DNA from 3 places in the Pseudoalteromonas sp. B160 genome. Region 3 is predicted to be linked to each of the others. Evidence: predicted binding sites of a transcription regulator. Region 3 holds the regulator's gene; each other region holds the start of a gene.
What was found. Region 3 encodes ArgR, which controls arginine synthesis, uptake and breakdown. Its sites were predicted from a motif close to ANTGAATANNTATTCANT; they were not measured.
Positions count from the first base shown of each region.

Region 1: P4S61_RS19775 (arginase family protein) is a predicted target of ArgR. The motif match lies at 1,849-1,866, and genes of this name have one in related genera.
Region 2: argE (acetylornithine deacetylase) is a predicted target of ArgR. The motif match lies at 2,103-2,120, and genes of this name have one in related genera.

Region 1 is NZ_JARLUX010000002.1:238,858-243,152, reverse strand. Features, by position in the region: gene P4S61_RS19780 (substrate-binding periplasmic protein) at 1-590, opposite strand, end outside; gene P4S61_RS19775 (arginase family protein) at 715-1,827, opposite strand; gene udp (uridine phosphorylase) at 2,257-3,012, shown strand; gene cdd (cytidine deaminase) at 2,993-3,925, opposite strand; gene P4S61_RS19760 (hypothetical protein) at 3,974-4,295, opposite strand, start outside.
Region 2 is NZ_JARLUX010000001.1:2,473,310-2,477,604, reverse strand. Features, by position in the region: gene P4S61_RS11550 (ornithine carbamoyltransferase) at 1-181, opposite strand, end outside; gene argB (acetylglutamate kinase) at 189-950, opposite strand; partial or broken gene argC (N-acetyl-gamma-glutamyl-phosphate reductase) at 957-1,962, opposite strand; gene argE (acetylornithine deacetylase) at 2,177-3,325, shown strand; gene panP (pyridoxal-dependent aspartate 1-decarboxylase PanP) at 3,386-4,295, opposite strand, start outside.
Region 3 is NZ_JARLUX010000001.1:2,682,422-2,686,716, forward strand. Features, by position in the region: gene P4S61_RS12430 (ABC transporter ATP-binding protein) at 1-408, shown strand, start outside; gene P4S61_RS12435 (Dyp-type peroxidase) at 473-1,372, shown strand; gene argR (transcriptional regulator ArgR) at 1,392-1,859, opposite strand; partial or broken gene mdh (malate dehydrogenase) at 2,084-3,020, shown strand; gene ispB (octaprenyl diphosphate synthase) at 3,101-4,072, opposite strand.

The DNA.
Region 1 (4,295 bases), on a different contig from region 3:
AAAATAGGTGTTAATTTGTCAGTAACTTGCCTTTTAGCATGCTCATATTTAGCCCGTTGTTCAGGTAATACAACGATATCGATACTGCTTTGACGGCTTTGAACTATTTTAAAAATATTATCAAAACTATTCATCAGCATTAGATTTACACCTTCTTCAAAGCCCTGTGATAATAAAAAGTGATGGCTGTAGTTATCTTTTAATACCGCAATTCGGTATTGCTTTGCTTGCTCTAGGGAATTGATAACAATGTTTTTTGAATTCAATGCATACAGATAAGTATTCAACTTTGCTAATTCTGCAATCCAAATAAATTGCTTTTCACGAGGAGTTGAACGCGTCATAGAAAAAATACACGTTTGCGGATCGCGCAGTGCCATATTAAATGCAGTACTCCAACTATGCACTGAAATTGTATAATCGAGTGTTGAAGAAGCTAACACCATTTGAACTTTATCAGCGATATAGCCAACAAGCTGTTCATTTTCATCAATATATTGAGCAGGCGGAAAGTTTTCTGTAACTATGTTTAATTTAGCTACAGTTTGACTACTTAAGATTATTAATAAAAAATAACACCACTTAGCCACTCTTACCCCACCGATTATTATTTTAAGCCTCTCTTGATGTAAATTAAATATAACGGCAAATAGCTGATTTGTGAATTAAAAAAGCAGCATGCCTCAGCATGCTGCTTATATTAACTGTTATTGACTATGCGCGGTTCATGGCATTAATTAAAAATGCTGAAATTTTTGCACCTTCTCTAAGCGTTGTATCTGAACTCGATTGACCAATCAGTGAACTGTCAGTAAATGGGGCAATTTCCATCATATCAGCGCCAGTGATCGGAAATTCATCAGCCAAAGCAACCAAGATATCCAAAGCATGCTGCGGCGTTAAACCGTTCCCTTCGGGTGTGCCTGTTGCTGATGCAAACTCTTCATCGAGGGCGTCAATATCAAAGCTGACGTAGAGTTCATCAACATTATCAGCTTTAAGCTGAGCAATTACTTCTGCGGCAATTGCCGGCGCGCCTCGTTCGATGATCTCATGGGCCCAATGTTGTTTAACGCCAAAGGTAGATTCCCAGTGTTCTTTTGGCTTACCGCTTGAACGAATACCAAATTGGATCAGATGATGTGGTGCAGGTAAAAACTCTAAAATATGCGTGCACCACGAGCCAAAACATAAATCGATACCTAAACGCTCAACGAGTAAATCGGTATGCGCATCAAAGTGAATAATCGCAGTGCGTTTACCTTGCGCACGCTTTGCCTTCAAATACGCTTTAGTTAACGGGTAACTAATTGAATGATCACCACCAATACCAAAAATGCCTTTATCAGTAAACGTTGCATAAAAGCTATCGCATACATCTTCAGTGATAGACAACGGGCTGACATAATACTCACTGCTTGGATTATCATATAATGCCTGTTGGCAATTACTGATAGTCGCGTCGTTTAAATATTTATCATGCAATAAATGTGGAATAACCCTTACATCACCTAAATCAAACGACTTTGCCTGAGGCTGCTGATCAATCAATGCTGAACGTAAAAACAACGGCCCCCAGTTGGCGCCGCGTAAAATGCCACCACCACAGTCAGAGCTAATGCCTAAAGTCACCGCTTTATGCTCACTTTGACTAAGTGTATCGAGTGATGCACGCCATAGCGTATCGACATTATCTTCTTGTCCATACAGTTTCATACGCAGCGCCGCTTTACGTTCTTTTGCAGTATTAACCGTAAAAACGCCATCGCCCGGCGGACATAAACAGTGCTCAACTTTACTTTTAAATGTGTGCCATTGTGTGCTCATTGCAATTCCTTACTGTGTGCTTTTGCGTAGTTATGCAAAAGAGCGTTGTTGAAAATAAAATTAATAAAAGATTCACGCGCCGATTTTCACTCGCAATTTTATTACTCTCGCCGCTTTAGCTACATTTTAAATAACTATATAAATCTCTATAATAACAATTGGTTATACTTATTCGTCCAACAACGTATAAACTAAAATAGAGTGCCTAGTAGGATTGATATAGTGTCTATGAATACAAGTCAACTACCGGCGATGACACAAATTAAAGTCAGTTGCTTGAATATTCAAAGAGAATGAATAAATTTGATAACGGACATCCGTCCTGTACAAGGCAATGCATTGTAGTAATTATGCTAAATTGACAACAACTCTTTATAAATTAGCGTTATTAACTGACGTTAGAACAAAAGTTATAAATAAGGCCCCGCTATGGAAAAGGTATTTCACTTAGGACTCACCCGCGACGATCTACACGGTGCAAAACTTGCAATTGTACCGGGCGATCCAGATCGTGCAGCACGTATTTCAACTTTTCTCGAAAACCCAACTTGCCTCGTCCAAACCCGAGAATTTCATGCTTACTTAGGTCAACTTAACGGTAACTCTGTGGTTATTTGCTCAACCGGTATTGGTGGTCCTTCAACCTCCATTGCAGTAGAAGAGCTGGCGCAATTGGGAGTTGAAACATTCTTACGAATTGGCACAACTGGCGCTATTCAACCTCATATTAATGAAGGTGATATTTTAATCAGCCAAGCATCTGTGCGTTTAGATGGTGCGAGCCAACATTTTGCGCCATTGAACTACCCTGCGGTGTCTGACTTTTTCGCCACTCAAGCGATGGTAAATGCGTGCGGTAATTTAGGCATTGATTTTCATATTGGTATTACTGCATCAAGCGATACTTTTTACCCAGGTCAAGAACGTTACGACACTTACTCGGGTTATGTACCAAAAGCATTTCAAGGTAGCTGTGAAGAATGGCAAAAGCTGGGCGTGATGAACTATGAAATGGAATCAGCAACCTTATTTACAATGTGTGCAGCACTGGGGCTAAAAGCAGCCTGTGTAGCTGGTGTGTTGGTTAATCGTACTCGCCAAGAAATCCCCAATGTAGATCACGGCGAGATTGAGAAAAAATCAGTCGCCGTGGTACTCGAAGCCGCTAAACTGCTGTTGGCTTAATATTTAAACTAATACTTTGTAGTACTGGCAAATCAGTGTAACTTGCCAGTACTGCTTGACTGACACTCAACTGATTTCCCTTGCCCTGCGTTTGTAGTAACTCAATCCCTTTGACAACATCTTTAGTCATTGCCAAACCGGCTAAATGCAATTGACTCACCGCACTTTGCAGTGGTGATAAGCTCGGGCTATACGCGGCATTTTCCGCATAACAACCATAAAAATTACCATTTTCGAAAGTACTAATTTTCACTGCGCTGTAATTTTCAGAGTAAGGTACATATGCAGCCAACGCATAACTTAACAACGTTTTATCCAGTTCATCAGTTACAACAAATTCATGCTGTTGTGGAGCGGGGTTAAACAAGCTATAAGAATTACCTAAATCTTGCGGACCAAATGAGTGAGGGAGTAAATCAGCCAGCTTGAATTGCTGCTGCGGTAATAAAATATCAAAGCTCTGCGCATCAGCCAACTCATTCATAAATTGACGACAATAACCACATGGCGCATCACTGATAGCAATTTTAGCTATTTTTTTCGCGCCATTGAGCCAAGCGTTATTAATTGCCGATTGCTCAGCATGAACCACTAAGCTTAATGCTTGTTGTGCAAATTCAACGTTAGCCCCAAAATAAAAATGTTGCTCACCGTGTTTATCGTAGCCAACTACAATTGCCCCAACAAAAAAATGTGAAATAGGCACAACTGCAAATTTTGCAGCAATAGGTAAACAGGCACGCAGTATAACCTCGACAGGTTGCTTATATTGCGCGCACAAAGCTGTAATATCAGCGGTATTTAAAATACCCTTGTGCTGTTTTACGTGAAGATATAACTGCTGCTGTTGTTTTTCACTGAAGCTAAAAACGCAGCTAGTTTGAGTACTTACTGTAGGCGTTAATGAAGACATAGACTAGTTTTATGATTTAATGGCTAACTAGTTTAGAAGGTTCAACGCTTAAATGCTAGGTTGATTTACTAACCAATTTTTCGCGCTGTTAAAACAATCAAAGTTTTCTGCCTTTATATCAAAGCGTTGTGCTTTTTGCAAAAACAAATCGTGCATAAAACCATCAAAACTAACGACGCGAGCAATAAAGCAACTAGCTAACCACTGAGATACTGCTGGCATAATAGTCAGCAGTTCACTTGCCGGAAATTTATGCGTTAATTCAGACACATCAACGAGTAACTTATTACTGCCGTAAATAGATACGTACTGCTGCGCGATTTGATAAAAGTTCATCACATCCTGTGCACTTGCCGTCCCTCTTAGCGTC
Region 2 (4,295 bases), 210 kb from region 3:
TACCTATATCAAATGATAAACGCGTACGTAAGCTTGGTTTTTCAAATAAAGTAACCACCGATTTGCCAGCCAGTGCTTGACTAAAATCAGCGGGGTTAGCTTTAATTTTTTGCGCTAAGTTAAGTAATTTAAGTGCGCCTTGTTGGTCTAACTCTAGACCCGATAAAAAATGATTAAACATATAAAACCTATGGTGTAATTTTTGTTCCGACGTGCTCACCCGCGAGTAGAGCAATTAAGTTTTCTGGCTTTTGCCAGCTCGAAATGTAAACGCCACGTCGTAAGTGCTGGGCAGCAAGAAGGCTGGTCTTTACTTTGACCTCCATCCCACCCAAAATTACTCCTTCTGCAATTAAAGTATTGATCTGGTTTGTGTCAAGTTGATGTAACGGCTGTTTATTTGCATCAAGTACAGCTTCTACATCAGTCATAAAAATAATTTCCGCATTAAGCTCTTTAGCTATTGCCGCCGCCGCTTCATCAGCGTTTACGTTATACCAAAGGCCATCTTCACCAAAACCGATAGAGCTGACCAGAGGTAAACGACCAAGTTTTAATAACTCCGGTATCACACTTTGCACACCGCCGTCACAATTACCAACTTGACCAAGCGCTTTGAGTTTTTGTGACGAAATAATGCCCGCTTCGTATAAACTAAGCCCGACGGGTTTATGACCTGCGATAATTGCTTGGCTCATTAATTGTTTATTAGCACACCCCGCAAGCGCGCCAACAATATAAGGCATTTGCTCTTTTGGACTGATGCGTAAACCTTGATGTTTCGCACTAGCAAAACCAGCCTCAGTCAACCAATTATCAACTAGTGAACCGCCACCATGAACGATGACAAATTGTGCTTGAGTTTGCGATGCAAGCGCCTCAAATAACGCTTTAGCCGCGTCTTCTGTATTGAGTACTGCACCACCGAGTTTAATGACCCATGTTTGCATTACTAACTACCCTTTTAAACCTGTATTATGGGCAATACCCATGGCTAAATTAATGCACTGCAATGCTTGCCCTGCAGCACCTTTTAATAAGTTATCAATAGCTGCCATCACAATTAGCTGCGTACCTTGCTGCTGCCATGCAATATCAACGTAAGGCTGCTTTGCAACTCCTTTTATTGATGGCATCTTATTACCAAGCAATCTGATCAGTGGCTCATCAGCAAGCACTTGATAAGCTTGTGTAACTTGCTCTGGTGTAACTCCAGGTTTCAATTGCACATAAATAGTTTCTAAAATACCGCGTGGAAAATTACCTAAATGCGGCGTAAATAGCACCTTGTGACCTAAATGCTGCTCAATCTCAGGACTGTGTCTATGATTAAACAATCCATAAGGTGCTAACGACACTTCACAAAAATGCGTGGCTACACTAGCTTTACGCCCCGCACCGGTTACACCCGATACAGCATTAATAATAATGGTTTGCTCGGCTAATAAGCCGGCTTGTTGCAATGGTTTTAACGCATTCAGCGCTGCTGTTGGATAGCAACCAGCCACAGCGACTAACTGCGCCTTGGCGATTGCTTCACTATTCCATTCAGCCAATCCGTAAGCCGCTTCACTCAGTAATTCCGTATGTTGATGCGCAAAACCATAATAGGTTTGATAATCTTCATTACTGCTTTAAACGGTAGCCACCCGATAAATCAAATACTTTTTTGCCCATGCTTAAAAAACGTGGCGCTAAGTCAACACTCACTTTATGATCAGTACACAAACATACAAAATCGGCCGACTTTTCAATATCGTTATAAGCGCTATCACTAAGAGGCAATAAAGGAGAATCAAGCAAACCTAAATGCTCAGGATACAAGTCACTTAATAATTTACCCTTATCTAAGCTTTGCTCAGATACATAGCAACCAGCTAAGGTTAATTGCGGGTGTTTTACTACCAAACTTGCTAATTCTGCGCCGCTATAGCCACTTGCGCCAATAATCACTACTTTCATTCGTTACTCTTTTTGGTTTTTTGTTACTACATATATATTCAAATCGGGTTTAACAGTGCATAAAACACTATTTTATGAATGAAATCTGGTTATCGTCGTTTTATATTCATTGCGTCGCTTTAATATATTTATGCTTAAAAAGTGAATTGATATTCATCATAAATACTTTTATATTGTTATGCAATTAGATTGAATACTTATTTTGGATTTTTTTATGTCATTACCGTCTTTTTTATCTATGTATCAGCAATTGATTGCTGCACCTTCAATTAGTGCCATGGATGAGTCATTGTCTATGAGCAATAAAGGGGTGATCGATTTATTAGCTACTTGGTGTACAAGTCTTGGATTTGAATGTGAAATTACTGAGTTGTCGGGCCCTAAAGGTCGTTTTAACTTACTCGCAAAACGTGGCCAGGGAGATGGTGGTTTAATGCTTGCCGGTCATACCGATACAGTCCCATTTGATGATAGTCGTTGGAACTATAATCCGTTTAAATTAAGTGAAGATAACAATAAATTATATGGTCTAGGCAGTATTGATATGAAAGGGTTTTTCGCTTTTGTATTACAGGCAATCAGTGAACTAGATAAGAATATTCAAACACAGCCAATTTTGATTCTAGCTACTGCCGACGAAGAAACCACCATGGCCGGTGCACAGCAAGTTTGTCAGCATAAAAACTTAAAGCCAGCTCGGTGTATTATTGGTGAACCTACTGATATGACGCCTGTTTTCACACATAAAGGACATATGAGCAGCGCGATTCGCGTAGTCGGTCGTTCCGGACATAGCTCTGATCCTGAACGTGGTTTAAATGCCATTGAAGTGATGCATAAAGTTATTGCAAAACTGTTAACTTTAAAAGAGCAATTAAAGAATAAATATGCAGTTGAGCATTTTGTTATTCCTTACCCTACTTTAAATCTAGGACACATTCATGGTGGCGATAATGCAAATCGCATATGTGGCTGCTGTGAAATGCATATTGATATGCGCCCTTTACCGGGTCTAAGTGTGCAAGAACTGCAAATGATGCTGTTAAAAATAGCTACAGAGATCAATAACCAATATCCAGATTCAGTCAGTGTGATGGATATGCACGAGCCAATCCCCGCGTTTACTGGCAGTACTGATTCGGCATTAGTTAAACTGGCAGAAAAAATATCAGGAGAGCAAGCAGTTGCAGTGAACTACTGTACTGAAGCGCCATTTATTCAACAATTGGGTTGTGAAACGATTGTGATGGGACCGGGTTCAATTAATCAGGCTCACCAACCCGATGAATTTTTGGCGATGGAAAAAATTAAACCATCTCAACATATTATCACTGAAATGATCAGAACATCGTGTTTTAGCTAACAAAGAAAGTGCTGCTTGCGTTATCCCCACGCAACCTGGGAATAACGCAACTGTTACTGCTCAGTCCATGTATTTCTTAAGATATTTCTTAAATACAGGATCTGTTTTAGCCAGCTCTTTTTGCTCAGCAAGTATATCTTTTAAAATACTCTCTGATGTCAGCGGATTTGCAAGTACGACTCGAAATACCACTGTAGGTTGATGATCATACTGCGCGGGAGTTAAACGGGTACGGGACACAAATGAACGACCGGCTTCACGTTGGCGTTTTTGCATACTGGCAGTAAAACGATTTAACGAGGCAAAGATATCCAAACGCGTTTGTTCATCTGCTTGAGCTATTTTTTGTTTTATCTGTTTTGGCACATAACGGTATGTCAGTAAACATAACTCAGGTTCTGAGATCAGCTCAAAGTCGTCATCTGCTTTCACTAAATCAGCAAAGTAACGGGCTTTTTCAATTCCTTTATCTATTAAGATTTCGTAGCCTTTACGGCCAATAACGCGTAAGCAAGCATGCACTAACATAGCCATACCAGGACGACTACCTTCAAGTGTGTGGCTGCCTAAATCTTTAGAGCCTTTACGTAAAATATATTCTGCATGATGTTCTATAGCATCCGTAGCTGTAGGATCTTTAAATAGCACTAACCCAGCGCCCATTGGCACATACATTTGTTTATGAGCATCGATGGTAATTGAATCTGCTCGCTCAATGCCTTTTAGTAACGAGCGGTATGTACTAGAAAGCAGCGTAGCTCCTCCCCATGCTGCATCTACATGAAAATGGCAGTTGAGTTCAGCGCTTAAATCAGCCATAGCATCAAGAGGATCAATATTACCGGTTTCAGTCGTGCCGGCTACCCCAACAATCGCCATCACTTTTATACCTTGCGCTGCTAGCTCATGGGCTTTGGCGCGCATTGCATCAACATCAACCTTATTGTTATCTGCAGTTTTAATGGCAATA
Region 3 (4,295 bases):
GCTCAACAAGGTACGTCTGAGCAGCTATTTAGTGCTCCAAGCTCAAAGGTAGTTGCAGAATTTCTTGGTCAGGGCATATACTTAGATGCAGAAGTATTAACAGCAACTGAATATCATACTGCTTTCGGATGTGTTGAGTCATTAGTTACGCATCGTCATGTTAAGCAAGTTGGGAAACTTTATGTTCGCCCACACCATCTTGAGTTAATACCTTTTCAATCACAAGGCTGTAGTGCAAATACGGTGACTATTTTAAACAGTCGTTTTGTTGGTTCGCATTTTGTGTATAAGGTTATGGTTGATGGACAAGAAATTGAAGTTGCTGCTCAGTTGGGCCATTCATTTTTAGCAAATGAACAGGTGACAATAAAAATAACACCACACACGGTTAACTTTTTCGCAGATTAAGTGCTTTAGTATTTTTAATTTCATTAAAAACGCCGTGTATGAGATTTTGAGTTAAGGAAATACCATGGCGCAAGCGCAATCTGGAATTTGTGCTGAGGCAAACTTGCACGGTTTACATTTGTTTTTTAATGTATTTGATGGCCACGATGAGTCATTACGCAAAAAGTTAAAATACGTTAGCGCTATCCAAGATGAGTTTTCAGATCAGTTTTCTGAATCGATGCTCTCCAGCCTAGTTGCAGTGGGGGCACAGTATTGGCCGCACATTCTGCCTGAATTTCTGCCTAGTGAATTACAGAGCTTTCCTAATATTCCTCATAATGATCATATTATGGGGGCTCAGCCTTTTGATTTATTTGTCCAAATTCGTTCCGATAGGGAAGATGTAAACCATTTATTTGCTTTGCAAATTCTTAAGTTATTTGCCCCCGATGTTGAATTGGTTGAGCAAGTGCGAAACTTTCGATTTTTAGATGGTCGCGATTTTAATGGTTTTATACTCGGTGGTGACACTCCTCATGGTCGCCAAAAGCGCATCACAGCGTTAATCAATAAACCCAACCATTTTGAAGATCAAGGCAGTTACGTACATATACAGCGCTATAAGCATGACTTAAGTGTGTGGCAAAATTTACCTCTGAGTGAGCAAGAGCAAATAATGGGACGCACTCGCTTAGATAATACCTTGATTATGCCTGCGACTGAGAATAGTCATGCTGTACGCACTGAGTTAAAAGATGAGCAAGGGCAACCACTGCAATTAAATCAAAACATGCCTTATGGTGACGTTTACGAACAGGGTATATTAGCGATTAGTTATGCAGCACAGGGAAATGCATTTGAGCAAGTATTACGAAGTCGATTAGGTGATGCCGATTGCTACGATCATTGGCTTGATTTTACTCAAGCCGATATGGGTTCTGCGTTTTTTGCCCCATCAATTAACTTTTTAAAGCAGCTGTAAAAAGTTTGAATCGGTAGATTTATACCGTATCAAATAAAATACGCACACGTTCAAGAGTTACATCAATTTCAGATACTTTAGCTGGAGCGATAAAAATAGTATCGTCACCAGCAATGGTACCTAGTACGCCATCTGCTTTACCTAATGAATCTAATAGTCGAGCAATTAATTGTGCAGCTCCTGGGCTGGTTCGAATAATGATCATCATTTCGTTATGCATTATATCAATCACTAACTGACGTAATGGGCTTTTCGCTGTAGGTACGCCCATTTCAGCAGGCAAACAATAGACCATTTCTTGTTTGGCATTACGAGTGCGTACCGCGCCAAACTTGCTTAACATCCGCGACACCTTACTTTGACTAATATTATCAAAGCCTTGCTCTTTTAGGGCGTCAACAATCTCACCTTGTGAACCAAAGTTTTCTTCTTTTAAAAGTGCCTTAAAGGCCTTTACTAATGCTTCTTGTTTATCTTGTGGTTGCATATTATAGGTTCTTATTCATAAGTGATGCGCTAATTGTACACAATGTTGCATACTTATGCAGTAGTTGTTTGCTTTTGCGATGGATTTTAGTGCTGTAAACCAGCAAGTTTACAACTATGGTCTAAATTATATGTGAAATAAGCAGGATAAATTTGTCTTTAGTCGTTAATTTCATTATCTTTAGAGCCACAAATATTTCCTACCTCAAATTACGGAGAATTCCAATGAAAGTTGCTGTATTAGGTGCTGCTGGCGGTATCGGCCAAGCGTTGTCTTTATTATTAAAAACAGGCTTACCAGCTGGTTCTGAATTATCACTTTATGATGTTGCTCCAGTTGTTCCTGGTGTTGCTGTTGATCTTTCTCATATCCCAACTGACGTTAAAGTTGCAGGCTTTGGTGTTGATGCACTAGATCAAGCGTTAACTGGTTGTGATATCGTTCTTATCCCTGCTGGTATGCCACGTAAGCCTGGTATGGACCGCGCTGATTTATTTAATGTTAATGCTGGTATTATCAAAACATTAGCAGAAGGTATTGTTGCTAACTGTCCAAAAGCATTAGTGGGTATTATCACTAACCCAGTAAATGGCACTGTGCCAATTGTTGCGGAAGTATTCAAAAAAGCAGGTACTTACGACGCGAAACGTGTTTTCGGTATTACCACTCTTGATGTGATCCGTTCAGAAGCATTTGTAGCTGAGCTTAAAGGTGTTGACGTTGCAACTGTGAAAGTACCAGTAATTGGTGGTCACTCAGGCACAACAATCCTTCCGTTACTATCTCAAGTTGAAGGCGTTACTTTCACTGATGAAGAAGTTGCTGCACTTACTCCACGTATCCAAAATGCAGGTACTTGAAGTAGTAAATGCAAAAGCGGGCGGTGGTTCTGCAACATTATCAATGGGCGCTGCTGCTGCACGTTTTTGTATGTCTTTAGTTAAAGGCTTACAAGGTGAAGACGTTGTAGATTACGCTTACGTTGCTGTTGAAAATGGCGATGCTGCATATTTTGCACACCCAGTACGTTTAGGTAAAAACGGCGTAGAAGAAATTCTTTCTTACGGTGAACTAAGCGCATTTGAAGAGCAAGCTAAAAACGACATGCTTGATACGCTGAAAAAAGACATCCAAGAAGGTGTTGATTTCATCAACGCTTAATTGCTAAGTCGATTGATACAAAAAAGCCTGCATTTGCAGGCTTTTTTATGCTCGAAGGATTTTTATACATTAGGTGTTTATTAGTGATTACGATCAACGGCAATACGAGCCAAGCTAACGAGTGCTTCTTTATACGGTGATTCATCTAATACAGATAAACACGCAATCGCTTTATCAGCTTCTTCGTTGGCTTTATTCATCGTAAACTCAAGTGCTTTGGTTTCATTGAGGGCACTTAGAATAGCTTCTAAGTGGTCCATACCATTACTGTGCTCAATGGCATCACGGATCAACTGTACTTGCTCAGCATTACCGTGGCGCATAGCATAAAGTAGTGGCAGGGTAGGTTTGCCTTCGGCCAGATCATCACCGATGTTTTTACCTAACTGCTCAGCATCAGCATTGTAATCAAGTACGTCATCCACCAATTGAAAAGCGGTTCCTAAATGCATACCATAAAGATTAAGCGCTTGCAGCGTAGAGTCGTCTTTTTCGGTAATAATCGCAGCAAGGCCTGTTGCAGCTTCAAATAATTTAGCTGTTTTAGAATAAATTACCTGCATGTAGCTATCTTCGGTGGTATCAGGGTCGTTACAGTTCATTAATTGCAGCACTTCACCTTCGGCAATCACGTTGGTTGCATCAGCGAGTATTTGCATAACTTGCATTTTACCAATACCAACCATCAGCTGAAATGAGCGGGTGTAGATAAAGTCACCAACAAGTACGCTGGCTGCATTACCAAACTCAGCATTTGCTGTCGGTGTTCCTCTGCGTAAATTTGATTCATCAACGACATCATCATGCAGTAATGTAGCTGTGTGAATAAATTCAACAATAGTTGCTAAAGTAACATGATCTTTGCCTTCATAGCCAAGTGCTTTAGCCGCTAAAATAGCCAACATAGGGCGAACACGCTTGCCGCCGCTGTTTACTATATATAAGCCTAGTTGATTGACTAATGCTACATCAGAGCGCATTTGCGCGTAAATTAGTTGATTGACGTCATTCATATCGTTTTCGATTAACGCCTGGATAGCTTTTATATCCATTGATCTCCGAGCCAATTTTAATGGGTATACGGGGCTGATTGTACAACAAAAAACAGCTTTGCTCGACAGTTTGTGACGATTCGCTGAAAAAACACGGTTAAGCAGCTTAATTTAGCCTTAATTTGGAAAGATAACTTTTTTATTTGAGAAAATTTACGTTAATTCAACATGGTTGTTTTTTATTCTTAGTGCGTGTTTGTTCGTGGTGTAATTTATTTGTCAT